Regions from separate parts of the Streptosporangium becharense genome, predicted to be linked through region 2. Evidence: riboswitches for the same ligand, from Rfam matches in the RefSeq annotation. Region 2 holds a riboswitch; each other region holds the start of a gene.
What was found. Region 2 has a riboswitch for cobalamin ahead of bluB (5,6-dimethylbenzimidazole synthase). Riboswitches for the same ligand answer to the same signal wherever they lie in the genome.
Positions count from the first base shown of each region.

Region 1: linked by a shared signal. The riboswitch ahead of F4562_RS28740 (ribonucleoside-diphosphate reductase subunit alpha) and the one ahead of bluB (5,6-dimethylbenzimidazole synthase) in region 2 are both predicted to bind cobalamin.
Region 3: linked by a shared signal. The riboswitch ahead of F4562_RS00045 (ABC transporter substrate-binding protein) and the one ahead of bluB (5,6-dimethylbenzimidazole synthase) in region 2 are both predicted to bind cobalamin.
Region 4: linked by a shared signal. The riboswitch ahead of cobN (cobaltochelatase subunit CobN) and the one ahead of bluB (5,6-dimethylbenzimidazole synthase) in region 2 are both predicted to bind cobalamin.

Region 1 is NZ_JACHMP010000001.1:6,588,549-6,596,128, reverse strand. It holds gene F4562_RS28740 (ribonucleoside-diphosphate reductase subunit alpha) at 1-1,978, opposite strand, end outside; cobalamin riboswitch at 2,094-2,294, opposite strand; gene F4562_RS28735 (tripartite tricarboxylate transporter substrate-binding protein) at 2,299-3,321, opposite strand; gene glmS (glutamine--fructose-6-phosphate transaminase (isomerizing)) at 3,453-5,273, opposite strand; gene F4562_RS28725 (hypothetical protein) at 5,296-5,571, opposite strand; gene F4562_RS28720 (peptidoglycan recognition protein family protein) at 5,724-7,580, shown strand, end outside.
Region 2 is NZ_JACHMP010000001.1:880,896-888,475, reverse strand. It holds gene F4562_RS03895 (PQQ-dependent sugar dehydrogenase) at 1-675, opposite strand, end outside; gene F4562_RS03890 (mycothiol-dependent nitroreductase Rv2466c family protein) at 864-1,496, opposite strand; gene bluB (5,6-dimethylbenzimidazole synthase) at 1,756-2,388, opposite strand; cobalamin riboswitch at 2,423-2,622, opposite strand; gene F4562_RS03880 (SDR family NAD(P)-dependent oxidoreductase) at 2,956-3,714, shown strand; gene F4562_RS03875 (class-II fumarase/aspartase family protein) at 3,717-5,066, shown strand; gene F4562_RS03870 (thiamine pyrophosphate-dependent dehydrogenase E1 component subunit alpha) at 5,059-6,006, shown strand; gene F4562_RS03865 (alpha-ketoacid dehydrogenase subunit beta) at 5,999-6,994, shown strand; gene F4562_RS03860 (sugar ABC transporter substrate-binding protein) at 7,070-7,580, shown strand, end outside.
Region 3 is NZ_JACHMP010000001.1:3,840-11,419, reverse strand. It holds gene F4562_RS00060 (carbohydrate ABC transporter permease) at 1-107, shown strand, start outside; gene F4562_RS00055 (right-handed parallel beta-helix repeat-containing protein) at 149-2,119, shown strand; gene F4562_RS00050 (pentapeptide repeat-containing protein) at 2,239-2,859, opposite strand; cobalamin riboswitch at 3,138-3,320, shown strand; gene F4562_RS00045 (ABC transporter substrate-binding protein) at 3,350-4,408, shown strand; gene F4562_RS00040 (FecCD family ABC transporter permease) at 4,405-5,511, shown strand; gene F4562_RS00035 (ABC transporter ATP-binding protein) at 5,508-6,386, shown strand; gene F4562_RS00030 (MerR family transcriptional regulator) at 6,555-7,349, opposite strand; gene F4562_RS00025 (MFS transporter) at 7,367-7,580, opposite strand, start outside.
Region 4 is NZ_JACHMP010000001.1:7,550,788-7,558,367, forward strand. It holds gene F4562_RS32585 (cobalt-precorrin-6A reductase) at 53-826, shown strand; gene F4562_RS32590 (precorrin-2 C(20)-methyltransferase) at 814-2,340, opposite strand; gene F4562_RS32595 (precorrin-8X methylmutase) at 2,349-2,975, opposite strand; gene cobG (precorrin-3B synthase) at 2,972-4,417, opposite strand; cobalamin riboswitch at 4,464-4,637, shown strand; gene cobN (cobaltochelatase subunit CobN) at 4,747-7,580, shown strand, end outside.

The sequences.
Region 1 (7,580 bases), 5.7 Mb from region 2:
GGTCCGCGGGAATCTGCGGGATGTCCTGGACGGACCCGTCGGCGGCCTTGATCGCGTCGCGGATCTGCGGGGTCCACAGCCCGCGCGCCGAAAGATCCCGGACCAGGTATCGGTTGACCTGGAGGAACTCCCCGGAGAGCGTCTCGCGCTTGAAGACGTTGGAGACCTGGGGCTCGATGCACTCGTAGCAGCCCGCGATGGAGGCGATGGTGGCCGTGGGGGCGATCGCGACCATCAGCGAGTTGCGCAGGCCGGTCACCGCGATCCGCTCGCGCAGCGTGGTCCACTCCGCGGAGGTCCCCGCCCCGTAGTGGTCGGGGTGCAGCACCCCGGCGGCGGCCCTGGTGTCGTCGTAGGAGGGGTGGCGGCCCCGCTCGACGGCCAGGTCCGCGGAGGTGGCGTACGCGGCGAGCGCGATCTCCTCGGAGATCCGGGTGGACAGCGCCATCGCCTCGAGGGCGTCGAACGGCAGGCGCAGCGCGAACAGCACGTCGGCCAGGCCCATCACGCCGAGCCCGATCGGACGCCAGCGCCGGTTGGCCGCCTCGGCCTCGGAGGTCGGGTAGAAGCCCAGGTCGATGGTGCGATCCAGGAAGCGCACCGCGGTGCGGACGGTGGCGCGCAGCCGCGTCCAGTCGAGGTCGCCGCCGGAGGCGTCCAGGTGGGCGGCGAGGTTGACCGAGCCCAGGTTGCAGACGGCGGTCTCCGCGTCGCTGGTGACCTCCAGGATCTCGGTGCAGAGGTTCGACAGGTGGATGACGTTCCCGGGACGCGCGGTCTGGTTGGAGGTCCGGTTCGCGGCGTCCTTGAAAGTCATCCAGCCGTTGCCGGTCTGGGCGAGGGTGCGCATCATCCGGCCGTACAAGGTGCGGGCCGGGATCCGCCTGACGAACCGTCCCTCGGCCTCGGCGGCGCGGTACGCCTCGTCGAAGGCGGCGCCGTACAGGTCGACCAGGTGCGGGACGTCCTTGGGGTCGAACAGCGACCAGGTGCCGTCGGCCTCGACCCGGCGCATGAACTCGTCCGGGATCCAGTTCGCCAGGTTCAGGTTGTGCGTGCGGCGCGCGTCCTCGCCGGTGTTGTCGCGCAGCTCCAGGAACTCCTCGATGTCGGCGTGCCACGTCTCCAGGTAGACGCAGGCCGCACCCTTGCGGCGGCCGCCCTGGTTGACCGCGGCGACGCTGGCGTCGAGCGTGCGCAGCCACGGCACGATGCCGTTGGAGTGGCCGTTGGTGCCCCGGATCAGCGACCCCCGGGAGCGGACCCGGCTCCAGGAGATGCCGATGCCCCCGGCGTACTTCGACAGGCGGGCGACCTGACCGTAGCGCTCGTAGACGGCCTCCAGCTCGTCGCGCGGGGAGTCGAGCAGGAAGCAGGACGACAGCTGGGGCCGGCGCGCGCCGGAGTTGAACAGGGTGGGCGAGCTGGGCAGGTAGGACAGCGTCGCCATGAGCCGGTAGAGCTCGGCGGCCTCGGAGACCGTCTCCGAGAGGCCGCAGGCGACCCGCAGGAAGAAGTGCTGCGGGCGTTCCAGGACCCTGCGGGTCTCCGGGTGGCGCAGCAGGTAGCGGTCGTAGACCGTGCGCAGCCCGAAGTACTCGAACCGGTCGTCGGCCCCGGTGTCGACCAGCGCGTCCAGCGCCGCGGCGTTGACGGCCACGAACTCCGCCAGCCGGTCGGCGACCAGTCCGGCCGCGTGGGTGGCGGCGACGGAGTCGGAGAAGCTCAAGACGCCGTGCCCGGCGGCCTCGTCGGCGATCAGCCCGGCCAGCAACCCGGCGGCGACCCTGGAGTTCTCCGGGTCGGTGATGACCCGGGCCGCGGCCTCGTCGATGGCCAGTCTGCGGTCGGCCTCCGACGCCCCACCGGTCCCACCGGTCCGCGTGCCCCGGATTCCCGTCCCGGCGTCCCGCCCGGCGGCGTCCTGCCCGCCCGTTCCGGCGGTCTCCCCTGCGGCGTCGACCACGGTGTGCGTCACGTCCTGCCCCTCGCTCGTTCGAATTCCCCGTGCGGCTCCCGGAGGACGGGCACGCGGATACGAGCGATTCCGGGCACGCCGGACCGCCTCGTCCGCGGGCCCTCCCACGAGGCCCTGGACACTTACGTCACCGGCAGGTCTTCGGACTCACGGGCACCGTGCACACGCCTACCGGCCGTCGCTTCCCGGGCATGACGCACCCAGTGCTCAATGACGGCTTTCGTTCCCGTTCACCGCTGCGGGGCAGCCCCGGAATCTCACCGGGTTCCCTCTCTCGTCGCCCCTCCCGGGGCGAACCAGCAACGAGCAGGATCCTACATCTAGTGGCGTCGGACGCAACTACCCCAACAAGTTGTGTCGGAAGACTTCAACAGTCCGAGGTCATGCAGCACCTCGCGGGTGCGCGCCGTCTCGGTGGACAACCACTGGCGGAAGTCGTCGCCGCTGAGATAGACCCGGCTCCAGCCGTTGGCCGCGCACCGGGCCCGCCAGTCGGGGGCCGCGTCGATCCTGTCACACAGGGCGACCGCCGCGTCCAGGTCCGCCTCCGCCATGCGCGCCGGGCCGAGCAGGCCGCACCAGTCGCTGTACTCCAGCCGGACGTCCAGCTCCATGAGCGTCGGCGCGTCGATCCCGTCGACGCGCTCCCCCGAGGAGACCACCAGGGGACGCAGCCGGCCGGCGGCGATCCCGGACCGGAACGACCGGGCCGGCCCCAGGAGCGCGGCCACCCGGCCGAGGTGAAGCGCCTCGGCGGCGTCCGCCGCGGTGAGGTACCCGGCGTAGTCGAGCAGCCGGGCGTCGGCCCCCAGGCACTTGCCGATCATGCCGTAGAGCACGTGGTCCGAGCCGCCCTCCAGCCGGCCGCCGACCGCCAGCCCCGCCGGGTCCCGGCGGACGCCGGCGGCGAAGTCGTCGAAGGAACGCAGCCGGGAGCCGTCCGGGACGACCAGGGCGGCCCAGTCGCCCACGAGGCGGGCGAGCGGGGTGGTGGCGCCGACCAGGGGGGCGGTGCCGGCGATCTCCGCACCCGCCACCAGTGACATCCCGGCGACGAGCACCCTGCCCTCGCCCGTGAAGGGGCCGCCGGGGGAACCCAGCCGGTCCAGGACGGCGGAGCCCGCCCCGGCCGGGTGGTCGACGATCTCGACGGCCCTGGCCAGGCGGCACCGGGTCAGGACCCCGGCCAGGGTGCGCGGCATCGCCTCCCAGCCCTGCCCGCGGACGGCGGGCGCGACGACGGACAGCCGGTCGACCGCCGTGCCGGCCGGACCGCCGGCCGGGCCGCAGCCCGCGGCGGCCACCACCCCGGTGACCAGCGCCAGAAACCCCCTGCGGCGCATGAGCGCCCCTCCCCCCCGGCACCCCGTACATCTCGGGCTACCCGCGTGTCACCTCATGTCACACGCCCGGGGCCGTTATCGCCGAGCCCTTACCGAGGGGGCCGCACCGAGGAGATGCGGAGTGGGTGGATCTACTCCACCGTGACGCTCTTGGCCAGGTTGCGGGGCTTGTCGACGTCCCGGCCCAGCGCCACGGCCGCGTGGTAGGCGAAGAGCTGGAGCGGGATCGTCAGCAGGATCGGGTCCAGCTCGATCTCGTTGCGCGGCACCACGACGCAGTCGTCGGCCAGCTTGGGGTCGGCGGCGCGGTGCCCGACCATGAGCACCCGCCCGCCCCGGGCACGGATCTCGCCCAGCGTGGTGAGGTTCTTGTCGAGCAGCTCGTCGTCGGGGACGATCGCCACCGTGGGCATCCCCGGGCCGATCAGCGCCAGCGGCCCGTGCTTGAGCTCGCTGGCCGGGTACGCCTCGGCGTGGACGTAGGAGATCTCCTTGAGCTTCTGCGCGCCTTCTCGGGCCACCGGGTAGCCCCGGACCCGGCCGACGAACATCATGCTCGGCACCTCGGCGTACTTCTCCGCCAGCTCCTTGATCTGCGGCTCCAGCGCGAGGATCTCCTTGATCTGGTCGGGCAGCCTGCGCAGGCCCTCGCAGATGCGGCGGCCGTCGGCCGGCGAGAGGTCGCGCACCCGGCCCAGGTGCAGCGCGAGCAGGGCGAAGGCCACGGCGGTCGAGGTGAACGCCTTCGTGCTCGCCACCGAGACCTCGGGCCCGGCGTGCAGGTAGACGCCGCCGTCGCACTCGCGGGCGATGGCGCTGCCCACGGTGTTGACGATGCCGAGCACCCGGCCGCCCTTGCGCTTGAGCTCCTGGACCGCGGCGAGGGTGTCGTAGGTCTCCCCCGACTGGCTGATGGCCACGTAGAGGGTGTCGGCCTCCACGACCGGGCCGCGGTAGCGGAACTCGCTGGCCGGCTCCGCGTCGGCCGGGATGCGCGCCAGCTCTTCGATGAGCTGGGCGCCGATCTGCCCCGAGTAGTACGCGGAGCCGCAGCCGATGATCTTCACCCGGCGGAACGAGCGGGTCTCCCGCGCGTCCATGTTGAGCCCGCCGAGGTGGGCGATGTGGAAGCGGTCGTCCAGGCGCCCGCGGAGCGTCCTGGCCAGCGTCTCGGGCTGCTCGGAGATCTCCTTGAGCAGGTAGTGCTCGTAGCCGCCGGTGTCGTAGTGACCGGCCTCCCAGTCGACGGTCAGCGGCTCCTTGGCCGTCTCCCGGGCGTCGCTGGCGAAGGTGTTGAACCCGTCGGCCTTCAGCACCGCGATCTCGCCGTCCTCCAGGTGGACCACCTGACGGGTGTAGCGGACCAGGGCGGCCACGTCGGAGGCGGCGAACATCTCCTTCTCGCCGATGCCCAGCACGATCGGGCTGCCGTTGCGGGCGACGACCACCTCGCCGGGACGCTCGGCGTCGAGCACCGCGACGCCGTAGGTGCCGACGACCCGCTTGAGCGCCACCCGGACCGCCTCCACGAGGGAGTCGGCCTCCTTGACCGTGCGGGCGATCAGGTGGGACAGCACCTCGGTGTCGGTCTCGGACACGAAGACCGCGCCGTCGGCCTCCAGCTTGACGCGCAGCTCGTCGGCGTTCTCGATGATGCCGTTGTGCACGACCGCGATGCGCTCGTCCCCCGAGAGGTGCGGGTGGGCGTTGACGTCGCTCGGCGCGCCGTGGGTGGCCCAGCGGGTGTGGCCGATGCCCAACCCGCCCTTGAACCGCGCGGGCACGACCGCCGCCAGGTCGGCCACCCGGCCCTTGACCTTGCGCAGCTTCAGGCCCTTGTTGGAGACCACCAGCCCGGCCGAGTCGTACCCCCGGTACTCAAGGCGCTGCAACCCCTCCAGCAGGATGGGCGCCGCGTCCTTCGGCCCGACGTAGGCCACGATTCCGCACATCTGACAGCTCCTTCTACCCGTGTTACCCGTAGACGATCCGGCGCAGCTGGCGCAGGGAGAGTTCCGGTGCCGCGACACGGCGGAGCGCGAGCTCCGCGGCCACCCTGGGGAAGATCTCGTCGTTGATCAGGCCCCTCGCCCTCAGCTCCGTGTGACGCCGCCGGACGAAGTCCTCGACCGGCTCGGAGAAGTAGGCCAGCACGTCCGCCACGACCCGCGCCGCCTCTCCCGGGCCGAGCGCGCTCGTGCGGGTCAGATGGGCGATGAGGTCCTCGTGGGGATGCCGTGCCGTGGACACAGAGCAGGACCATACGCAAACCGAAGGGAGATCACCAAGTTTTCTGCCCGTTTTCGGGCAAGAGCGCGCTTCGACCCAGCAATCCGACACCGGATGGCGACAATCAGTAATCTCAACATCACCTTGAGTGGCCGATCGGGGGAAGGACCACTATGCGTCATCTGTCAGGGATCGCAGCCGTCGCCGTGCTCACGGCGCTGGTCCCGGCCGCCCTGGGAGGGGCCGCCTCCGCCGAACGGCCCGACCGGCCGGGGCACGCCGGCCGGTCGGGAAGGCCGGGGAACCCGGCGCCGCCGCAGCCCGGCGGACGCGAGCAGCCCGGGAGACAGGCGGGGCCCGGTGAACCCGCCGTACTCCGGAGACAGGCGGGGCCCGGGAGACAAGCGGACTTCGCCGGGGCTGCACGGGAGTACGGGGTGCCGGAGAGCGTGCTGCTGGCGGTCTCCTACCTGGAGTCCCGGTGGGACGGCAACGCCGGGCTGCCCAGCGTCTCGGCGGGTTACGGACCGATGCACCTCGTCGACGGCCGGGCCGAGCCGGGCCGCCCGCACGGGGCGGGAGAGGACCGGCGCGGAGACGAGACCCGGCCGCACGTGGCGCGCGTCCCGCGCACGGCGGTGACACCGCCGGAGGACACCCTGGGACGCGCCGCCGAGCTGACCGGCATCCCGGCCGAGGTGCTGCGCGAGGACCCGTCCGCCAACATCCGCGGCGGCGCCGCGCTGCTCGCCGACTACCAGCGGCGCACCGGCGGAAGGACCGGCGGCGGCCCGGCACGCTGGTACGACGCCGTGGCACGCTACTCCGGCGTCCACGCCGGCACCACCGCCCCTCCCCCGCCCGCCCCGCACGAACGGCGCGCGGACGCGGCGCGGCACGGCTACGCGGCCGACCTGAGCCTGGCCCGCACGAAGGCCGCGCGGTCCTTCGCCGACGAGGTCTTCGCGACGATCCGGTCCGGGGCCGCGCGGGTGACCGACGACGGCGAGCAGGTCTCGCTCCCGGCGACCCCGGACCTGCCCGTGCCCCGCGACCGCACGGCCCGGCGCCGCGCGGCGGCCGGCCCCGACTGCCCGGCGGACGTCTCCTGCACGTGGATCCCCGCCACGTACAAACGCCTCAAGAAGGGCGGGTACGGCAACCACGACCGGTTCGACGGCGACCGCCCGATCGACTACATCGTCATCCACGACGGGGAGACGACGTACGACGTCATGACCCGCCTGGCCAAGAACCCCTCCTACCTGAGCTGGCACTTCACCCTCCGCTCCAGCGACGGCCACATCGCCCAGCACCTGCGGGCGCGTGACATCGGCTGGCACGCGGGCAACTGGTACGTCAACTCCCGTTCCATCGGCCTGGAGCACGAGGGCTACCTGGCCAAGGGCGGCGCCTGGTTCACCGAGGCGATGTACCGCTCGTCGGCCAGGCTGGTCCGCCACCTCGCGGCCGAGTACGACATCCCCCTGGACCGGTCGCACATCCTCGGCCACGACAACGTGCCGGGGCCCACCCCGGACACCGTGCGCGGCATGCACGACGACCCCGGCCCCTACTGGGACTGGGACCACTACTTCGAGCTGCTCGGCGAGCCGTTCGACGCCCCGGAGGTCAGGCTGGTGAGCGGGCCGGGCCGGACACCGGCGGAGGAGGAGACCGTCCGCTCGGTGCTGATCAGACCGGAGTACGCCACCAACGCCCCCGGCTTCACCGGCTGCAAGGGGGGCTGCCCCCGCCTGGGCGGCGCGTCGGTCTGGCTGCGCACCCGCCCCTCCGCCACCGCCCCGCTGGTGAAGGACGTCGGCAAACACGCCGGCGGCGGCTCCAGTTACAGCGTCTACGACCACGCCGCCCGCGCCTCCACCGGCCAGCGTTACGCGTTCGCCGAGCGCAGGGGCGACTGGACCGCGATCTGGTACCTGGGACAGAAGGCGTGGTTCCTCGACCCGGAGGACGCCCGTACGTCCGTGACCGCCTCCGGCCCTCTGGTGACGCCCAGGCCGGGCCTC
Region 2 (7,580 bases):
GTTGGGTGTCAGACCGGGCACCGTGAGGCTCGTGATGTTGCCGCCCACGGTGACGAGCACGTTCCCGCCGTTGTAGATCCTGTACTGGGAGACGCCGACGTCGTCGGTGGACGCGTTCCAGGCCAGGCCCACGGAGGTGGGCCTGATCTCGCCGACGACGCGCAGGCCGGCCGGGGCGGTCGGCGGTTGGGTGTCGGCGGGGGCGGACGCGCTCAGCCGGTCGAGGTTGGGGCCGCCGTTCGCGGTGGTGGCGGTGGCGCGGACCTTGTTGGCGCCCGCGATGAGACCCGCGGTGACCGACTTCTCCACCCAGGTGGTCCACGCACCGGTGCCGGGGAAGGACAGTCCGGCCGAGACCGTCGTGCCGTTGACGGAGATGTCCATCGGCCGGTCCGTGGTGGTGCCGTTGGCGAAACGGAACGCCAGACGGTAGTTGCCGGCGGTCGCCGCGTTGACGGTGAACTCGACGTGGGAGCCGGCGACGTTGGCGTAGTCGACGAAGCCCGTCCCGGTGAACCCGGCGTGCCTGGTGTCCACGGTGCCCTGGGAGATGGTGGCGTTCTCCGCCTCGTACCGGGTCGGTGCCGCGGCGGCGGGTGACGTCACCGGAAGGCTGAGCAGTAACCCGGCCACGAGCGCACCGGCCAGCGAGCGCGCTCGGATGGAAGGTCTCATCGGTTCTCCTGCTGTTGTCTCGGGGGGAAGAGGGCGAGGAGATCTAGTTAGGAAGGGTTCCTAACTATGAGAGATGGGACCATCGAGACGTTCCCCGGTCAAGTACCGGGATCGCGCCGCCGGGCCGGCGCGATCCCGTGACGTGGATCCGGCGGCCGTTTCCCCGGCCGCGCTCCGCCGCGGAGCCGTCAGGCCCCGTCGGGGCGGAGCCGGGGCTCCTCGTGCGGGGGGCCCTTGAGCTCATGGAAGCCCGGGGTGCCGGCCACCAGCAGTGTCCCGTCCCACAGGCGGCCCGCCCGCTCCCCGGTGGGGATCCTGGAGAGGACGGGGCCGAAGAACACGACACGCTCGTCATCGGCGCCGGTGACGGCGACCACCGGGGTGCCGACGTGTCCGCCGGTGTCCCCGCCGATCAGGCGCATGCCCTCGGCGTGCGAGGCGCGCACCGCCTCGTCGTAGGCCGTCGACGTCCCGGCCTCGGCCAGTTCCCGCGGGAGCCCCGCGGCGGCCAGCGCGTCGTGCAGGGAACCGATCCAGTCCTGCTCGTCGCGGTCGTCCCCGCGGGTCCACAGGGCGGTGTAGAACCTGCCGAGCGCCTGCTGACCGTGCTCCCGGAGCACGGCGGCGCAGACGCGCACGGGCACCCACAGGTAACCCTCGGGGTCGCCTTCGGGATCGTCGTCCCGGCCCTCGTTGAGCACCGACAGGCTCATCACGTGCCAGCGCACCTCGACCGGCCGGACCTTCTCCACCTCCAGCAGCCAACGGGAGGTGATCCAGGTGTAGGGGCAGGACGGGTCGAACCAGAAGTCCGCGATCATCCTGTCCGCCGCCCCGCTCGTCGCTCTGCCCACTGTCTCGATGCTCCTTCGATCGCCGTGCCCGCGCCGGGCCCGGCCCCGGACTCGAAGCCCGGCCCGGAGCCGGACTCAACCCCGGCGCCGGACTCAACCCCGGAGCCTGATCCGGCCCCGAAGCCCCGCCCGGCCCGGACCTGTGCCCTGTCCGTCGTGCCCGGACTCCGGCCGTCGTACCCGCGCCCGGTTCCCCGTCACCGTACGGCGTGCGCGTCCTTTGCCGTCACCAGCGCTCGTGACGGACCACCGCGTCCAGCGGGACGCGCCGGCGCCACCCGTGCCGCTCCAGATCGGGCACCGCCTCCACATGGGTGACCGGCCCCAGGCACAGCCAGGCCACCGGGCGGATGCCGGAGGGGATGCCGAGCAGGCTCCGGACGAACGGCTCGCGGTAGAACGAGACCCAGCCGACTCCCAGGTTCTCCGCGGTGGCCGCCAGCCACAGGTTCTGGACGGCCAGGCAGACCGAGTACAGGCCGGCGTCGGCGATGGCGTGCCGGCCCAGCACCGCGGGACCTCCCCGGGCGGCGTCGTAGGTGACGACCACCGAGAGGCTGGACTCCAGCACGCCGTCGACCTTGATCCGGGCGAACCGCTCCGCCGCGCTCCCGGTGAGGGACGCCGCGAAACGGGTCCGCTCCTCCTGGACGTGGCGGTGGAACGCGCGGCGGGTGCCGAGGTCCCGGACGAGGATGAAGTCCCAGGGCTGGGACAGTCCGACACTGGGTGCCGCGTGCGCGGCCTCCAGCACGCGTTCGAGGACGTCGCCGGGGACGGGCTCACCGGTGAACTGCGACCGCACGTCACGGCGGCGGTGGATGACCTGGTAGATGTCGGGCTGGATGTCGGTGCTCACAGGGCAGGCTCCCGCTGCGTCATGCCACCCGGGCGGTGGCAGATGGAGCGAGGCCGGTCTTCGGACTCTCGGATCAACGCCTGCACCGTCCGCCTTCCCAGCCCGAAAGGCCAGTGGCCGCACGTGAGTGCATGGACGGCGGCTCCCCGATCACCGCGGCGGGCCCGTGCCGGAATCGCACCGGCTTCCCGATTCTCCTCCCCACGGGGAGGCACCTCGCGTCAGTTCGTGCCGGACGCGACTCTAGCGCAGCCGGGTGCGGGTCTCACCGGCCGGGACCGGCGTTCCGGCGTCCCGGCGTCCCGGCGTCCCGGCGTCCACCCGGGGACGCCCCGGGGTGACCCGGGGATGACCGCCCGGTGTCGCCTCCCCGCCCGGCGGCCGGACGTCCGGCCAGGTCGGAGTGGCCCTGCTCCGCCCTCACGCGGTCCCCGGTGCGCGGCGCGGGGCGTGTTAACGGAAGAAGAACTTCGTAATAAAAACGATTGACCGACCTCTTGTCCGCTTTGTGAGCACGCTGCTACATTCCCAGTCAATCGTTTGACCTACCGAGGGGGAACACCGGGGATGGCTGTCACGATCGACCTGGCGGGGCGTACGGCGCTCGTCACCGGGGCCGCGGGAGGGCTCGGGCTCGCATGTGCCCGCGCGCTGGCCGACGCCGGTGCCGATCTCGTCGTCTCCGACCTGGAGGGACCGCGGCTGACCGAGGCCGCGACCGCCCTGGGGGCACGCGACCGGGCCGCCGACCTCACCGACCCCGAGCAGGCGGTGGCCCTGGCCGAGGAGATCGGCCGCATCGACATCCTGGTGAACTGCGCCGGCGTCATGCGCACCACGCCCCTGCTGGAGGTGACCCCGCAGGAGTGGCGCCGGATCATCGACGTCAACCTCAACGGCTCCTTCTGGATCACCCAGGCGGTCGGCCGCCGCATGGTCGAGCAGGGCGGCGGATCGATCGTGACCCTCGCCTCCGTCGCGGCCAGGTCCGGGCGGCCCAACGCCGCGCACTACTCGGCGACCAAGACCGCGCTGCTGTCGCTGACGAAGTCGGCCGCCGAGGCGCTCGCCCCGGTACGGGTCAACGCGGTCTGCCCGGGGATCTTCCTCACCCCCATGTGGGAGGAGATCATCGCCGACCGCGACGCCCGCTTCGGCCCGGACGCCGGGGCGAACTACCTCCAGGAGGTCAGCGGACGCTCCCCGCTCCGGCGTCCCGGCCGCGCCGAGGAACTCGCCGCCGCCGTCCTCTTCCTCGCCAGCGACCTCGCCTCGTTCATCACCGGCCAGGCGCTGAACGTCGACGGCGGACTGGAGATGAACTGACCGTGCAGACCTTCAAGCTGCTCCCCGCCCTCTTCGGCGACGCCGGGATGGCCGGGATCTTCTCCGCCGAGAGCACCGTGCTCTCCTGGCTGCGGGTCGAGGCCGCCCTCGCCCTGGCCCAGGCCGAGGCCGGAGTGATCGACGAGAGCGACGCCGAGGCCATCGCCGCCGCGTGCGTGCCCGCCACCATCGACCTCGACCGCCTGTGGCGGGAGGCCGTGAACGTGGGCTACCCCATCCTCCCGCTGGTGCGGATGATCGCCGCCGCGTTGCCCGAGGGGCCCAACGGCCGCGTCCACTACGGCGCGACCACGCAGGACATCATGGACAGCGGCCTGTCCCTGCAGATGAGGGAGGCGCTGGAGCGCCTGGTCGTCCTGCTGGAGTCCTTCGGCGACGCCCTCGCCCGCCTGGTCGAGGAGCACGCGGGCACCGTGGTGGCCGCGCGCACCCACGCCCAGCAGGCCGTCCCCACCACGTTCGGCGCGAAGCTGGCCGTGCTGCTGGCCGAGGTCACCCGCCAGCGGCGGCGGCTGCGCGACGCGCTGCGGCACGTCCCGGCCGTCTCCCTCTTCGGCGCCGGAGGAACCTCCGCCGCCATGGGCGAGCAGGCCGCGGTGGTCAGGAAGGGCGTCGCCACCCGGCTCGGGCTCGTCCAGACGGACGTGCCCTGGCACGTGGCCAGGGACGGGATCGCCGAGTTCGGCGTCGCCTGCGCGAGCGTCGCGGCGACCGCCGCCAGGTTCGCCCGGGAGGTCGTCGACCTGTCCAGGACCGAGGTCGGCGAGGTCCGCGAGGCCGGCGGCCACCACCGCGGGGCGTCCTCCACGATGCCGCAGAAGGCCAACCCGATCGGCTGCGAGGCGATCATCGGCATGTCCGGCACGGCGGGCGCCCTCAGCTCGGCGGTGTTCCGGGCGATGGAGGCCGGCCACGAGCGGGCCGCGGGCGAGTGGCAGGTGGAGTGGTACGTGGTGCCGCAGCTCGCCGAACTCGCCGCCGGTGCCCTGGTCACCGCCGCCGAGGTCGCCGTGGGACTCCAGGTCTTCCCCGAGGCGATGCGCGGCAACCTCGACGCCGAGGGCGGGCTGATCATGGCGGAGGCGTACATGATGCGCCTGGCCCCCGCGCTGGGCCGCGAGCAGGCGCACGACCTCGTCTACCAGGCCGCCCACCGGGCGCGGGCGGACCGCCGCGCGCTCGCCGACACCCTGCGGGAGGTGGCCGGGCCCGACGACCTCGCGAGCCTCGGGCCGCTCCCGCTTCCCCCCGAGTCCTACATCGGCGACGCCGAGACGATCTGTGCCGTCGCGCTCGCGGCGTGGCGGACGGAGGAGAACGACAATGAGTGAGCGACGGCTCGCGGACCTGCTGGCCATGTGGCGCATCCGCGCCTTCGAGGAGAAGGTGCGCCAGCTGCGCCTTGAGGGGCCGATCGTCGGCTCGGTCCACCTGTGCATCGGGCAGGAGGCCATCCCGGTCGGCGCCTGCGACGCCCTGGAGCCCGAGGACGCGCTGTTCGCGACCTACCGGGGCCACGGCTGGGCGCTCGCCCGCGGCGTGCCCGCCGAGCCGCTCTTCGCCGAACTGCTGGGCCGCGCCACCGGCGTCAACGGCGGCCGGGGCGGCTCGGCCTACTTCACCGCCGCCGAGTACGGCTTCCACGGCGAGAACTCCATCGTGGGCGCCGGTGCCCCGATCGCGTGCGGCGCGGCGCTCGCCGGTCGCCACGACGGCTCCAACCGGGTGGCGGTGACCGTCTTCGGTGACGGCGCGATGAACCAGGGTGCGGTCCACGAGGCGATGAACTTCGCCGCGGCCTTCGACCTGCCGGTGGTCTTCGTCTGCGAGAACAACCGCTACTCGGAGCTGACCCCGATCGCCGACATGGTCCGGGGCGGGCGGCTGGCCGACCGGGCCGCCGCCTACGGCATGCCCGGCTACCGCATCGACGGCAACGACGCCGAGTCGGTCCGCTTCCACGTGCGCGACGCGGTGGAGGTCGCCCGCGAGGGCGGCGGCCCGACCCTGCTGGAGTGCATGACGGAACGCATCGTCGGCCACTACATCGGCGACGCCGAGGCCTACCGGCAGCCCGGCGAGATGGAGCGGATCCTGCGCCGGGAGCCGATCGCGCGGCTGCGCGAGGGGCTGCTCGCCGACGGCGTCCCGGCCGCCGAGATCGACGCGGTGGAGACCCGGGCCAGGACCGAGACCGAGGCCGCCGCCGCGGCCGCGCTGGCCGCCCCGCTCGCCGACCCCGCGACCGTCATGGAGCACCTGTATGCCTGAGACCACCCGCAAGCTGTCGTACGGTGAGGCCGTCAACGCGGCGCTGCACCGGCTGATGGAGGAACTGCCGGAGACCCTGGTCTACGGCGAGGACGTGGGCGTGCCCGGCGGCGTCTTCGGCGTCACCCGGGGCCTGCGCAAGCAGTACGGCGAGCGCGTGTTCGACACCCCGATCAGCGAGTCGGCGATCCTCGGCAGCGCCGTGGGTGCCGCCATGATGGGCCGCCGCCCGATCGTCGAGATCATGTGGGCCGACTTCTCACTCGTCGCGCTCGACCAGATCGTGAACCAGGCGGCCAACGTCCGCTACGTCTCCGGCGGCCGGCTCACCGCGCCGCTGACGATCCGCACCCAGCAGGGCAACGGGCCGGGTGCGTGCGCGCAGCACTCCCAGTGCCTGGAGGCGCTCTTCCTGCACGTCCCCGGGCTGCGGGTGTGCATGCCGTCCACCCCGCAGGACGCCCACGACCTGCTGGTCGCGGCGGTGCACAGCGACGACCCGGTCCTGGTGGTCGAGAACAGGACGCTCTACTTCGGGGCCAAACAGGAGGTGACCGTCGGCGGCCCGGTGCCGCCGGCGGGCGGCTCGCGGCTCCGTCACGAGGGCTCCGACGCCACCGTGGTCACCTGGGGTGCGATGACCTGGCGGGCGGTGGAGGCCGCCCGGACCCTGGCCGGGGAGGGCATCGGGGTCGAGGTGATCGAGACGCCCTGGCTCAACCCGTTCGACACCGGCGCGGTCGTCGGGAGCGTCCGCCGCACCGGCAGGCTGGCGGTGGTCCACGAGGCCAACGTCACCGGCGGCTTCGGCGCCGAGGTCGTCGCCCGGGTGGCCGGGGCGGGGGTGCCGTTGCAGGCGCCGCCGATCCGGATCGGCACGCCGGACGTCCGGATGCCCGCCGCGCCGATCCTGGCGCAGGCGCTCGTCCCGGACGCCCATCGCATCGCGGGGGAGGTGCGAACGCTCGTCCGCGGCGGCGCGCGCTAGCGGTCCCGCGGACGGGCAGCGTATGGATCACCATTTTTTAGTCAATCGTTTGATCATGTGTGACCAGGAGAAACAATGAAGAAGGCAATCTTCGCGATGGCTGCCCTCGCAGTCGGCGCGACCGCCTGCGCGAGCTCCACCGGCTCCGCCGGCACCGACGGCGCCGCGCAGGAGAGCGGGAAGAAGCAGTACACGATCGGTGTCTCCAACCTCGGGCTGAGCTTCCCCTTCCCCGCCGCCATCGGCAAGGGCATCAAGGACGAGGCCGCCAAGCTCGGCGTCACGATCGTCGAGCTGGACGCGCAGGGCAAGGCCGACAAGCAGAGCAACGACGTCCAGGACCTGATGGCCCAGCAGCCGGACGGCGTGCTGATCCTGCCGGTCGACTCCGGCGTCGCGCAGGGCCTGGCCGACAAGCTCAAGGCCGCGGGCATCCCCACCGTCGCGGTGGCCTCCCAGGTCGGAGACCCCAAGACCCGCCAGCTCAAGGACGTCTACCCCGGGCTGGTCGCCCTGGTCACCCAGGACGAGTACGCCGCCGGCGGCAAGGCCGGCGAGATCGCCGCCCAGGTCCTGCCCGGCGGCG
Region 3 (7,580 bases), 880 kb from region 2:
AGGTGTTCCCCAACCTGCTGCTGGCGGTGGCACCGGTCGTCATCTTCTTCGTCTACATGCAGCGTCACATCATCAGCGGCCTCACGGTCGGTGCCGTCAAGGGCTGAACGGCCTCGTCAACCGATTCGTCAACCGAATGGGAGAGAACGTGTTACGGACTTTCCGGCCGATGGCGGCCGTGCTGCTCCTGACGACGGCGGGTGCGGCGACCTCCGTACCGGCGGCCGCCGAGGCGGGCGGGCACGCCGGCGGCAGGACGTACTACGTGGCCCCCTGGGGCGGGGAGTCCGCCTCCGGCCGGTCGCCCGCCGCGCCGTACCGCCGCATCCAGCAGTGCGCCGACGCCATGGCACCCGGCGACACGTGCCTGATCATGTCGGGCACCTACCGGGAGACCGTGGTACCGGCCCGTTCGGGCACCGCGAAGCGGCCCGTCACCTACCGCGCGTTCCCCGGCGCCCGGGTGACGCTGAGCGGTACGACGCGGATCAAGGGCTGGTCGAAGGTGACCGCCCGGGATGTGGCGCGCATCGCGGAGACCGACCCGTTCGCGGCGGACTCGCCGTTCAGCAGGGCGGTGGAGGCCGGCCACGTCCACAGCGCGCGCGCCGACCTCGGCTCCGACGTCACCACCGTCCAGACCTTCACCGACGGGAAGATGAACGTCGAGGCGCAGTTCCCGTACCCGGGCCTCGACCTGCTCGACCCGGTGCGGGAGTACGCCGGCCCCGGCAGCGCCGAGGCCACCATCGTCGACGACGCGCTGACCCGCCCGGCCGGGTACTGGAACGGCGCCCGGGTGCTGACGAGCTACTGGTACGTGACGGCGACGTCCACGATCAAGAACTCCGACGCGGGGTCCGTGACCCTCGACGCGGTGCCGCCCTGCGTCCGTAAGGTGGTGCCGAAGGAGACGCGGTACGCGCTCTCCGGCAAGATCGGCGAGCTCGCCCACCCCGGCACCTGGTTCTACGACCCGGCCGGCAAGCGGCTCTACCTCTACGGCGAGGACACCCCCAACCGGCACGTGATCGAGGCGAAGACCCGGTCGCTGGCCTTCGACCTGAGGAACGCGAGCCACACGACGGTCGCGGGCGTCGGCCTCTTCGCCTCGACCATCGAGACCGGCGTGGCCAGCACCGGCGTCACGATCGACGGCGTCACCGGCACGTACCTGTCCCACTACACCGACATCACCCGCGGAGGCACCGACTGCGGATCGACCGTGACCAGGGGCGTCGCCGACACCGGCATCGTCCTCAACGGCACGGACAACAAGGTCGTCAACAGCGACCTCTCGCTGAGCGCCGGCAACGGCATCGCCCTGCGCGGGCAGCGGAACACCGCGCACAACAACATGATCCACGACGTGGACTACATGGGCACCTACGCGGCGGGGGTCGCCGTGCAGGGCAACAGCCAGACGGTGACGAACAACACCATCTACCGGGTCGGCCGCAGCGGCGTCAACCTGCAGTGGGACACCGTCATCGGGGGCACGCCCGGCCCGGACCGGATCGCCTACAACGACATCTCGCTGTACGCCCGGCTGAGCCTGGACACGGCCGCGATCTACACCTGCTGCGCCGCCGACATGCTGCGGACCTCGATCGATCACAACGTCCTGCACGACGGCACCCCGCCGGCGGGCGTCACCTCGTTCGCGGTCTCCGGTGTCTACGCCGACAACGGGCAGAGCAACATCACCATCGCGAACAACGTGGGGTGGGGGAACTCCGAGGGCACCGTCATGCTCAACGGCCTGGGCAGCGGCTCGCGCGACAACCTCGTCTACAACAACACCGGCGGCATGACGATGTTCTACGTCAAGGAGCCGAACGCCTCGACCGGCACCAAGGTGTACAACAACATCGGCCCGATCCGGGGGCTGAAGGACGCCACGAACGGCGGCATGGTGCTGTCCAACAACCTGCCGGCCGACGTGGACCCGCTGTTCGCCGACCCGGCGCGGCACGACTACCGGCTGTCCGAGGCCTCGCCGGCGCGGAACGCGGCGATCCCGCTGCCCGGTGTGAACGACGGCTCGACGGACCCCGTCCCGAGCCTCGGCGCCTACCAGTACGGCGCGCCGAAGTGGGTGGCCGGCGCCACCAGGTGACGCCCGGCGGGGGGCGATCGCACCCGGGCTCCGGCTCGGGTGCGATCGCCCCCCCGCCGGCTGGGCCCCGGCCTGGACGCGATCGTGCCCCGGGCCGGGGCTGGGCGGGCGCCGGCGGCTCAGCCGGGACGCACCTCCAGGCCCAGAGCCTCGGCGATCACCACGGCCTGCTGGATGTCGACGATCGCGCCTTTCATCTCGACATTGAACGGGTCGAGGGAGGACAGCTCGCTGCCCCGCAGGTCGCAACGGGAGAGCTTGGCGCTGTGCAGCCAGGCGCCCGCCAGGTCGGCCCCGCGGAGCGTGGCGCCCTCGCAGCGCGCGCCGGTGAGGTCGGCCTCACGCAGCCGCACGTCGACGAAGGAGGCGCTGTGCAGGTCGGCCCCGGGCAGGCCGGCGAACGACCAGTCTCCGCCGCTGACCTTCAGCAGGTCGAAGGTGCAGCGGTCGAACACGCTGCCGACGAACTTGCACCTGGTGAAGGTGGCGTCGAAGAACGTGCACCGGACGAAGGTGCAGTTCAGGAACGCCGTGTCGGAGTGCGTGGAGGCATTGAAACGGACATCCTGGAAGGTGCACTCGGAGAAGACCGCACCCCGGCTCTCCGTCTCGGTCATGTCCACGCCGACGAAGGCGACCCGCTCGTGGCTCTGCCCCGACAGGTCGTCGCCGTACCAGTCTTCGGCCGCGACGGTCGAGTGCGTCTCCGGCGCGGGGCGGCCGTGCTTGCGGTCAGCCACGCGCGGACCCCACAACGCTCGCAAGGGGGCGGGGGAGCCCGGCCCGCCCGCCGCCGGGGCGGGGGTCACCGGTGAGGGCGACGGTCATGTGCTGGTGCCTTCCGTGTCGATGCCCGGCCTGCCGCCGGGAGACCGAAGCTCGGCCGACGCCACCGTAGCGTCACCCTCCGACAATCCGGCTCCGCGGCGATCGGTGACCTGGCCGGCCGTCGCCCGTGGGGCGAGGCCGTGCTCACCGTGCGGTGAGCACGGTCCGCGTCCACGGCGCCCCGCCGGTCGTGACGCACGGGGATGCTGCTTTAATCGTCACCGCGACGGAAACCAGGAAGCCGGTGTGAGTCCGGCACGGTCCCGCCACTGTGACCGGGGAGCGAACCCCACGTCGACCACTGCGCGAGCGGGAAGGTCGGGGTGAGCGCCGATCCGGGAGTCAGGAGACTGGGCCGTCGCGACGTCCGTTCGAGGCGCGTGGACACCTCAGGAGGCTCCTGTGTTCGGCATTCCCCCATCTCCCGGCGGTTCCGGCGGGCGGCGTCCCCGCCGTCCGGCCGTCGTCGGCGGCATCGTGTCGGCCGTCGCCGCCCTGCTCCTGACCGCCTGCGGCGGCGCAGGCGACCCGGGTGGCACCCGGGCGGGCGGCCCGGGAGGGGCCCGGCCGGGCGCCGCCGCGGCCGGTTTCCCGGTGACGGTGGACAACTGCGGGGTGCGCACCACCTACCGGAGGCCCCCGTCACGGGTGGTGACCATCCACCAGCACCCGGCCGAGCTGATGCTGGCCCTGGGCCTGGAGTCCTCGATGGCCGGCACGGCCTTCCCCGACTCCGAGGTGCTGGCGCAGTACCGGCAGGCGTACGAGCGCATCCCGGAGCTGTCGGCCAAGGAGCCCTCCTTCGAGACCGTGCTGGAGGCCGGGCCCGACCTGGTCTACGGCGGCTACGGCAGTGCGTTCGCGGAGAAGGAGGGCCGCTCCCGCAAGGCGTTCGCCGACGCGGGCATCGACACCCACCTCAACCTGGAGTACTGCGCGGCCGGCCGGCTGACCATGGACCACGTGCACGAGGAGATCCGCACCGTCGGGAAGATCTTCGGGGTCGCCGACCGGGCCGAACGACTCGTGCAGGACATGCAGCGGCGTGTCGACGCGGTCACCGGCAAGCTCGGCGGCGTCCGGCCGGTGCCGGTGTTCGTCTACGACAGCGGAGACAAGACGGCGTTCACCGCCGGGGGCACCGGCATCGGCCAGGAGATCATCCGCCTGGCCGGCGGCAGCAACGTCTTCGGCGACCTCGACAAGGTGTTCGGCGACGTCTCCTGGGAGCAGGTCGTCGACCGCAGGCCCGAGGTCATCGTCATCTACGACTACGGCGACCCGGGGAACGTGGCCGAGAAGAAGAGGTTCCTGCAGTCGCAGCCGGCCCTCGCCGACGTCCCCGCCGTGAAGAACCGCAGGTTCGCGGTGCTGCCGCTCACCGCGACCGTCGTCGGCGTGCGGCCCCCGCAGGCCGTGGAGGAACTGGCCGGGCAACTGCATCCCGAGCGGTTCCGGTGACCGGACCGGCGCTCCGGCGCCGCCTTCCCCGCCTCGCCGGGGGAGCCGCCCGGCGGTCCCGCCCGCCGTACGCGCTCGTCCTGGTCCTGCTGACGGCCGCCCTGCTGGTCTCGATGACGGTGGGGCTCGGCCTCGGTTCGGTGCGGGTGCCCGCCGGCGAGGTGTGGGGCGTCCTCGGCCACCGCGCCGGCCTGCCGTGGCCGTCCGAGGTCACCTGGACGCGGACACGCGAGACGATCGTCTTCGACGTGCGGGCCCCGCGCGTGCTGCTCGGCGCGGTCACCGGCGCCGGGCTGGCGGTCGTCGGCACGGCGATGCAGGCGCTGGTCCGCAACCCGCTGGCCGACCCCTACCTGCTCGGCATCTCCTCCGGTGCCTCCTTCGGCGCCGTTCTGACGATCGTCTCCGGCTTCGCGCTGTTCGGCACCCGGCCGTCCCTGTCGCTGGCGGCCTTCGCCGGTGCGCTGGCGGCGCTGTCACTGGTGTACGTGACGGCCCGGGTCGGCGGCCGGATCACCTCCGTCCACCTGGTGCTGGCCGGGGTCGCCGTCGCCTCGGTGTTCTCGGCGCTGACCAGTTTCCTGCTGCTGACGGCGGACCGGGAGAACGAGTCGCGAGAGGTGCTCTCCTGGACGCTCGGCGGGCTCGGCGGGGTGCACTGGGAGACGCTGTGGCTGCCGGCGGCCGTGCTGACGGCCGCCACCGTCGCGTTGTTCCTGCAGGGCCGGTCGCTCAACCTGCTGCTCGCCGGCGAGGAGGCCGCCGCCACCATGGGCCTGGACGTGCGCGGCTTCCGCGTCCGGATGTTCGTCCTGCTCTCGGTGGTGACCGGGGTGCTCGTCGCCGCCACCGGGCCCATCGGCTTCGTCGGGCTGATGACGCCGCACGCCGCGCGCCTCGTCGTCGGCGGCGACCACCGCCGGTTGATACCGGCCGCGGCGCTCGGCGGGGCGGCCTTCCTCGTCTGCGCCGACGTCGCCGCCCGCACGGTCACCGCCCCGCAGGAGATCCCGGTGGGCGTGCTGACCGCGCTGTGCGGCGGCCCGTTCTTCCTGTGGCTGATGCGCCGGCAGGCCCGCCGCCGTGAGGCGCACGCGGCGTGAACGACATCGACGACATGAACGGCAGGAGCGGCAAGGGCAGCAGGAACGACGCGGGCTCCACAGGCGCCCGGGACGACAGGACCGGCCCCGGCGATCCCGGCGGCGCCGATCTGCGGATCGAGGACGTCTCACTCAGCGCCGGAGCACGCAGGATCGTCCACGACCTGTCGTTGAACGCCGCCCCCGGTGAGGTGGTCGGGCTGGTCGGCCCCAACGGCAGCGGGAAGTCCACCCTGCTGCGCGCCGTGTACCGGGTGCTGCGGCCCGACACCGGGCAGGTGCTCGTCGGGGGACGCGACGCCTGGTCGCTGAGCGTCCGCGCGCTGGCCAGCGTGGTGGCCGCGGTCGTCCAGGAGCCGGGCGGCGACTTCGACCTCACCGTCCGGGAGGTCGTGGCCATGGGACGCACCCCGCACAAGCGGCTCCTCGACGGCGACACCGTCGAGGACCACCGTCTGGTGGCCGCCTCGCTGGAGGCGGTCGACGCGGCCGGTCTGGGTGACCGCCCCTACGCCCGGCTCTCCGGCGGTGAGAAGCAACGGGTGCTGATCGCCCGTGCCCTGGCCCAGCAGCCGGCGCTGCTCGTGCTCGACGAGCCGACCAACCATCTCGACGTGCGTCACCAGTTGGAGGTGCTCACGCTGCTGCGCCGCCTACCGGCCACGGCCCTGGTCGCCCTGCACGACCTCAACCTCGCCGCCTACTTCTGCGACCGGCTGTACGTGCTGGCCGACGGCGCGGTGGCCGCCTGCGGCACTCCCGCCGAGGTGCTCACCCCCTCGCTGATCGCCGGTGTGTACGGCGTCGCCAGCGAGGTGGCGGTCCATCCCCGCACCGGGGCGCCCCAGGTGACCTTCCTGCCCGAGGAGCGATGACCTGGCTTCGCCCGAGTCGGCGAACGTGGTGTCCTCAGCCCCGCAGGAGCTCCCGCGACCGCGTCGAGGGCGGCCACATCCCCGGCGGTGACGGCGGGACGCGCGTGTACGGCGTGGCCGCGGTCACCGGCGCGGTGTCGCTGCCGCGCCTCTCGCCCGCGGACCGCGTCACGACGGGGCCTGCGGGATCACCGTCTCCAGGTGAGCGCCGAGGTTCTCGTGGACGGCGTTGAGCACGGCGAGTTGCGCCGGTCCGAGGGTGCTCTCGTCGTACTCGCCGAGAAGCTCGCTGAAGTCCTTCCCGCCGTGGGCGGGGGCGTCCGTCCGGCCGAGGGCGGGAAGCGCGGTGAGCAGGAAACCGGTGTAGTCGCGTGCGAGCCGGTCGAGCTCGGCCGGTTCGTGTCCGCCGTCCGCGAGGGCGGCGAAGCGGCGTGACAGTTCTACGTAACGGGACAGATTCGGCGCGGTGGCGAGAGTCTCGTACATGGTCGTGAGCTGCTCGGTCGTCGCGGCGGGGTCGTCGGCCAGGGTGATCACGAGCAGGAGGTCCTCCCTGTCGCGGTTCAGGATCGGCGCGGGCAGCCCGGCCGCCCTGAGCGTGGCGAGGGCGGTGCCGAGCCTGGCGGGCAGTTCGGGGTCCCGGTCGTCGCGCAGCAACTGCTCCAGCGCGGACCGTTTGCGGGCGATGAGAGCCGCCTGCTCGTCGAGCTCGTCCCGCAGTTCGAAGAGCGCGTCATGCATGGCCGCCGCCTGCCCGTCGAGGAGATCCCCGATCCGGCTCAGTGGGAGACCCAGGTCGCGCATGCCGCGGATGCGCCGCAGGCGGATGAGCGCGGTCGCGTCGTAGAGGCGGTATCCGTTGGCCGCGCGGTCGGGCTCCGGAAGGAGTCCTTTGCGGTGATAGAGGCGGATCGCCTTGGGAGTGGTCCCGCAGTGCCGGGCGAGGTCACCGATCGTCAGCATGGTCAGCGGTCTTTCCTTCAGGGGCGGTCGCCCCGCTCGTCGAGCTCACGGAACGTGGCCGTGGCCGCGGCGAGCGCGGATGTGACCGCCCAGATCAGACCCAGGGTAAGCGAGGTGGTCGCGAGGGTGGAGAGATCGATCGCCATTCCCGTGGTGAAGACTGCGACGGGGCACGCGAGCGAGGTGAACATGTTCTGCACGCTGAACACGCGGCCGCGGACGTGCTCGGGA
Region 4 (7,580 bases), 6.7 Mb from region 2:
CCGATCGGTACGGCGGGGCGACGTCCCGCGACGGAGGAGAGGAGACGGAGTGCTGAACATCCTGGTGCTCGGCGGCACGGACGAGGCCAGGCGGCTGGCCGCCGCGCTCGTCGGGCGTCCCGGGACGCGCGTGGTGTCGTCCCTGGCAGGACGGGTACGCGACCCGAAGCTGCCGGTGGGGGAGGTGCGCGAGGGTGGCTTCGGCGGCCCGGACGGCCTGGCATCGTGGCTGGTCGAGCACCGCGTGGACGTCGTGGTGGACGCCACGCACCCCTTCGCCGCGCGGATGACCGCCTCCGCGGCCGAGGCGTCGACCCGCGCCGGCCTGCCGCTGCTGATCCTGCGGCGGCCGGGCTGGCGGGAGGGCCCCGGCGACGACTGGCGCTGGGTCCCCTCCCTCGCCGCCGCCGCCGAGCTGCTGCCCTCGCTGGGGGAGCGGGTGTTCCTGACCACCGGCCGGCGGAGCCTGCCGGTCTTCGCCGGGCTGGACGGCCTGTGGTTCCTGGCCCGCTCGGTCGACCCGCCGGAGCCGCCGATGCCGCGCCGGGTGGAGGTGCTGCTCAGCCGGGGCCCGTTCACCGTCGAGGGCGAGCTGGCCCTGATGCGCGAGCACCGCGTCGAGGTGCTCGTCACCAAGGACAGCGGCGGTGGGATGACCACCGCCAAGCTGGCCGCCGCCCGCGAGCTGGGCCTGCCGGTCGTGGTCGTCCGCCGCCCGGCCGCGCCGGACGGCGTGCCCGCCGTGGAGACCGTCGAGGCGGCCCTGTCCTGGCTGGACTCCACGACCGGCCCGGCCGCCGCCGGCGCGGACGATCATGCCGGGTAGCGGCGGGGGGTGAACACCACCCGGCGGCCGTCGCCCCGCTCGACCACCCGCGTGGTCGACGACCCCACCAGCAGCAGGCAGCGCATGTCGATCGAGGCCGGGTCGAGCTCTCCGAGGGTGGTGATCGTGAGGCTCTCGGCGGGCCCGCCGACGTCGCGGCCGACGACCACGGGCGTCTCGGGTGCGCGGTGCTCCAGGATCAGGTCCCGCGCGGCGGCCACCTGCCAGGTGCGGCTCTTCGACGCCGGGTTGTAGATCGCCAGGACCAGGTCGGCCCCGGCCGCGGCGCTGATCCGCCCGGCGACGACCTCCCACGGCTTGAGCAGGTCCGACAGCGATAGCACGCAGTAGTCGTGGCCCAGCGGCGCCCCGGCCCGGCCGGCCACGGCGTGCGCCGCGGTCAGGCCCGGCAGCACCCGCACCGGCACGTCCGCGAACCGTGGCTCGCACGCCACCTCCAGCACCGCGCTGGCCATCGCGAACACCCCGGGATCACCCGAGGAGACCACGGCCACGCGCGACCCGGCCGCGGCCAGCTCCAGCGCGTGCGCGGCGCGTTCGGCCTCCACCCGGTTGTCGGTGGGGTGGCGGCGCTGGCGCGGGTTCGGCGGGATCCGGTCGAGGTAGGGGCCGTACCCGACGAGCTCGTCGACGCCGGCCAGCGCCTCCTGCGCCTCGGGCGTCAGCCACGGCCGCCCGGCCGGGCCGAGCCCGACCACGACCACCTCGCCGCGGGTGCCCACGACGGGGGCGGGGGCGGGGGCCGCCTCCGCCGCCGCGGACGCGGGACCGGCCGCGTTGACCGGGCTCGGGATCAGCGCCAGCGAGAAGTACGGCACACTGTCCGGGTCCACCTCGGCGAGCGGGGCCAGACGCTGCTGCCCGGTGGTGGCGCGCTCCACGTACCACGCCTCGTCCAGCCGCCCGGCCTCTGCCAGCGCGTCGCGGACCTTGGTGAACGTACGGCCGAGCTTGAGCACCGCGGCCGAGTCGGTCGCCGCGAGGCGCTCGGCGAGCACGGGGGCGGGGAGCGTCCCCGGCAGCACGGTGAGGACCTCGTCCCGCTCGACCAGCGGTCGGCCGAGGACCGCGGCGGCGCCGCTGACCGACGTCACGCCCGGCACCACCTCGGTGACGTAGCGGTGCGACAGGCGTTTGTGCATGTGCATGTAGGAGCCGTAGAAGAGCGGGTCGCCCTCGCACAGCACCACCACGTCGCGTCCGGCGTCCAGGTGGGCGGCGAGCCGCACCGCGCAGTCGGCGTAGAAGTCGTCGATCGCCCCCTGGTAGCCGCCGGGGTGGTCGGTGGTCTCGGTGGTGAGCGGGTAGATCAGGGCCTCCTCGATCTGCCCCTCCCGCAGGTACGGCGCCGCCACCGAGCGGGCGATGCTCCGGCCGTGGCGGGCGCTGTGAAAGGCGATCACGTCCGCCGCGCCGATGAGCCGGGCCGCCTTGACGGTCACCAGCTCGGGGTCTCCAGGCCCGAGTCCCACGCCCCACAGCCGTCCGGTCACGTTGCCGCTCACTCCTCTTCACTCGCGATCGCGTTGACGGCGGCGGCGGTCATCGCGCTCCCGCCCCGGCGGCCGTGCACGACCAGGTACTCAAGGCCCGCCGGGTGTTCGGCGAGGGCCTGCTTGGACTCGGCGGCGCCGATGAACCCGACCGGGACGCCGAGCACGGCGGCCGGTCGCCCGGCACCTTCCTCGACCATCTCCAGCAGCCGGAACAGCGCGGTCGGCGCGTTGCCGATCGCCACCACGGAGCCCGCCAGCCGGTCGCGCCACAGCTCCAGTGCCGCGGCGCTGCGGGTGGTGCCCAGCCGCTCGGCGAGCTCCGGCACCCGGGGGTCGCCGAGGGTGCACAGCACCTCGTTGCCGGCGGGCAGCCGGCGGCGGGTCACCCCCGAGGCGACCATCTGGGCGTCGCAGAGCACCGGCGCGCCGGCGCGCAGGGCCGCGCGGGCCGAGGCCACGACCCCCGGGGACCAGGCGAGGTCGGTCACCAGGTCGACCATGCCGCAGGCGTGGATCATGCGGACCGCGACCCGGGCGACGTCGGCGGGCAGGCCGCCCAGGTCGGCCTCGGCGCGGATGGTGGCGAACGAACGGCGGTAGATCTCCGCGCCGTCGCGGACGTAGTCGATCACAGGTCCCCTCTGGCGGCCGCCAGCGCGGCCGCGGTCTCCTCGATGCCGGCACAGGTCAGGCCGGTGCCGTCCAGCTCCACGCGGTAGCCGTCGCCGGTGGCGACCACGTCCGCGACCCGTCCTCTGGGCCGGCCGCAGCGTCTGCCGCAGCCCGCCCAGTGCACGGGGAGCGTACCGGTGCCCGGCGCGCCGCCCGCGACCGCCCCACCGGCTCGGGCGACGACGAGGGCGGCGTCGGCGCGGACGTCGGCCAGCGACTTGGCGCAGCCGGGACGGCCGGCGCAGGCCGTCACCCCGATCCACGGCGAGGCGGGGTCGGCGACCAGCCCGGCGGCGGTGAGGCGGGCGGCGGTGGCGGCGACCTCGTCCGGCGGCAGGCCGGGCAGGACGGCGCCGCGCCACGGCGTGAGCCGGATCTCACCGCCCACGGCGGCGTCCGCGAGCGCCTCGGCCTGCGCGGCGGTCAGCCGTCCCAGCGGCACCGCGACCCCGAGCGCGACGCGGGTGCCGTCCCGGCTCGGGAAGACCCCGACGGGCCCGAGAGTCACCGGCTCGGCCCTCACCGGCCCGATCTCCGGACCGGTGCCGGTCCCCGGTTCGCTGCCGGTCCCCACCGGCCCGCCCCCCGGACCGCTGCCGGTCCCCGGCCCGGGCCCGGCGGTCCCGTACCGGGACGGGCCGTCGTCCGCCGCGGAGGACGCGGGAACCCCGGCACGCGGTACGAGGGCCGCCCGCACCCGGGCGGTGACCCGGGCGGCGCCGTCCCGGAGCTCGGAGATCCGCCAGGCGGTGACGCCCTGGGCCGCCTGCTCGGCGAGGAAGGCGTCGGCGGCGGCCAGCAGGGCCGTCACGGCCTCGCCCAGCGGGACGCGTATGCCGGTGTCCACCCCCGCGACCAGCAGCGCGGCCTCGTCCACGCCGGTCGGCAGGACGGCGGCGTCGGCGCCGAGCCCGGCCACGTCCCCGCGTCCGTCGTCGAGGGCGAACATGAACCGGCCGGGCAGGGCGGCCAGGGCGGGACGGGCGCACAGCCGCCGGTCGAGCTCGTCCACCAGGGGCGTCACGTCGGCGACCCCGGCTCCGTCCAGGCCGCTCAGCGGGGAGGCGAGGACGTTGCGCACGCGCTCGTGGGTGGCGGACGGCAGCAGGCCGGCGGCGGCCATCCGGGTGGCGAAACCGTTCCCGGCGCCGTCTGAGGTGCCATCTGAGGGGCCGTCCGAGGGGCCGAGGCCGCGGACCTGGACGTTCGCCCGCGAGGTCAGCTCGATGACGCCGCTCCCGTACGAGGAGGCGGCCTCGGCGAGTTCGCGCAGGCAGAAGGGGGTCAGCCGCCCGCCGGGCACCCGGACGCGCGCCAGGCCGCCGTCGGCGGCGGCGTGCGTCTGAAGGGCTCCGGGGCAGGCATCGAGTCGCGATCGTCCGGGAAAGTCGGCAATGGCCACGGACAGGATGTTAATGCCAGTTTCTTGCAATGAGCCGGACTGCCGTAGTGTCATCGGTGGCGACGGCAAAGGGAGGAAGCCGGTGCGAGTCCGGCGCGGTCCCGCCACTGTAACCGGGGAGCGAACCCCACCCGGGCCACTGTCCGACGGTCGGACGGGAAGGCCGGGGTGAGCACCGATCCGGCAGCCAGGAGACTCCAGCCGTCGTGGCCGACGACGACCCGGGGCGAGGACCCCGAGTGAGGAAGCTCCGTGCGCTTTTCGCCCTTCCCCCGCCACACCGTGGCATCGCTGAGCCGTACCGTCCCGTCCTCCCTGGAGCGTGGCGCGTGATCCTCCTGCTCTCCACCTCCGACACCGACCTGCTGAGCGCCCGCGCGAGCGGCGCGGATTACCGGCTGGGCAACCCCGCCCGGCTCACCGCCGACGACCTCCCGGCGCTGGTCGAGGGCACCGACCTGGTCGTGGTCCGCCTGCTGGGCGGGCGCCGCGCCTGGGAGGAGGGCCTGGACGCGCTGCTCGCCGGGCCCCGGCCCGTCGTCGTCCTCGGCGGCGAGCAGGCGCCGGACGCCGAGCTGATGGAACTGTCCACGGTGCCCGGCGGCGTCTGCGCCGAGGCGCACGCCTACCTCGCCCACGGCGGGGCGGCCAACCTGACCGAACTCCACCGGTTCCTGTCCGACACGCTGCTGCTCACCGGCCACGGGTTCGCCCCGCCCGCCCCCACCCCCACCTGGGGTGTGCTGGAGCGTCAGGCCCGCCGCGAGGACGGGCCGGTCGTCGGGGTGCTCTACTACCGAGCCCACCACGTGGCGGGCAACACCGCCTTCGTCGAGGCGCTCTGCTCGGCGATCGAAGACTCGGGCGGCCGGGCGCTGCCCCTGTACTGCGCGTCCCTGCGCGCCGCCGACCCCGGCCTGCTGGAGGCTCTGCGCACGGTCGACGCCCTGGTGGTGACCGTGCTCGCCGCGGGCGGCACCCGCCCGGCGACCGCGTCCGCCGGGGGCGACGACGAGGCGTGGGACGTCGGCGCCCTCGCCGAGCTGGACGTGCCCGTCCTGCAGGGGCTCTGCCTGACCGGCAGCCGCTCGCAGTGGGAGGAGAACGACGACGGCCTGTCCCCGCTGGACGCCGCCACCCAGGTCGCGATCCCCGAGTTCGACGGACGCATCATCACCGTGCCGTTCTCGTTCAAGGAGATCGACGAGGACGGGCTGACCGTCTACGTCGCCGACCCCGAGCGGGCCGCCCGCGTGGCGGGCATCGCCGTGCGGCACGCCGCGCTGCGGCACGTCCCGCCCGCCGAGCGGCGGCTGGTGCTGATGCTGTCGGCCTACCCCACCAAGCACGCCCGCATCGGCAACGCCGTCGGCCTGGACACCCCGGCGAGCCTCGTGCGGCTGCTGGCCGCGCTCCGGGAGCACGGCTACGACATCGGCGCCGAGGGCGAGCTGCCCGGGGTGGCCGAGCAGGACGGCGACGCGCTGGTCCACGCCCTGATCGCCGCGGGCGGGCAGGACCAGGACTGGCTGACCGAGGAGCAGCTCGCCGCCAACCCGGTCCGCATCGGCGCGGGCCGCTACGCCGAGTGGTACGGCACGCTCCCCGGCGACCTGCGTGCCCGGATCGAGGAGCACTGGGGCCCGCCGCCCGGTGAGCTGTTCGTCGACCGCTCGCGCGACCCGGAGGGCGAGATCGTGCTGGCCGCGCTGCGCGCCGGCAACGTCGTCGTCATGGTGCAGCCGCCCCGCGGATTCGGCGAGAACCCCATCGCGATCTACCACGACCCCGACCTGCCGCCCAGCCACCACTACCTGGCGGCCTACCGCTGGCTGTCCGACGGTTTCGGCGCTCACGCCGTGGTCCACGTGGGCAAGCACGGCAACCTGGAGTGGCTGCCCGGCAAGTCCGCCGGCCTGTCGGCCTCCTGCGGGCCCGACGCCGCCCTCGGCGACCTGCCGCTGATCTACCCGTTCCTGGTCAACGACCCCGGCGAGGGCACCCAGGCCAAGCGCCGTGCCCACGCGACCCTGGTCGACCACCTCGTCCCGCCGATGGCCCGCGCCGACACCTACGGCGACATGGCCCGGCTGGAGCAGCTCCTCGACGAGCACGCCTCCATCGCCGCGATGGACCCGGCCAAGCTGCCCGCGATCCGCGCGCAGATCTGGACGCTCATCCAGGCCGCCCGGCTCGACCACGATCTGGGCATCGAGGACCGCCCGCACGACGCCGAGTTCGACGACTTCCTGCTGCACGTCGACGGCTGGCTGTGCGAGGTCAAGGACGTCCAGATCCGCGACGGCCTGCACGTGCTGGGCGTCGCCCCCGAGGGTGCCGCGCGGGTCGACCTGGTGCTGGCGATGCTGCGCGCGCGGCAGGTGTGGGCCGGCAGCCAGGCGCTGCCCGGCCTGCGCGAGGCCCTGGGCCTGGCCGAGGACGGCACCGCCGCCCGGATCGGCGTCGACGAGGCCGAGGCGCTGGCCCGTGCCCTGGTCGAGGGCATGGAGGCCCGGGGCTGGGACGCCGCCGCCGTCCCCGAGGTGACCGCCGCCGTCCTGGCCCCCGCCGAGGCGGGCGTGGCGCCTTCCGCCGGGACCGGCGCGGAGACCCCCGCCGTCGCGTCCCTCCCCGGCGGGGCGGGCCCGGAGCGGATCGGCCAGGTGGAGCGGATCCTGCGCTTCGCCGCCGACGAGGTCGTGCCCCGGCTGGCGCGCACCACCGACGAGATCGACGCGATCCTGCACGCCCTCGACGGTGGGTACGTCCCGGCCGGGCCGAGCGGGTCACCGCTGCGCGGCCTGATCAACGTGCTCCCCACCGGGCGGAACTTCTACTCGGTCGACCCCAAGGCCGTGCCGAGCAGGCTGGCGTGGGAGACGGGCCAGGCGATGGCCGAATCGCTGCTGGAGCGCTACCGGGCCGACACCGGCGACTGGCCGCGCTCGGTCGGGCTGTCGGTGTGGGGCACCAGCGCCATGCGCACCGCCGGGGACGACGTGGCCGAGGTGCTGGCGCTGCTCGGCGTGCGTCCGGTCTGGGACGAGGCCTCGCGCCGTGTCACCGGCCTGGAGCCGATCCCGGCCGGGGAGCTCGGCCGCCCGAGGGTGGACGTGACCGTCAGGATCAGCGGTTTCTTCCGCGACGCGTTCCCACACGTCGT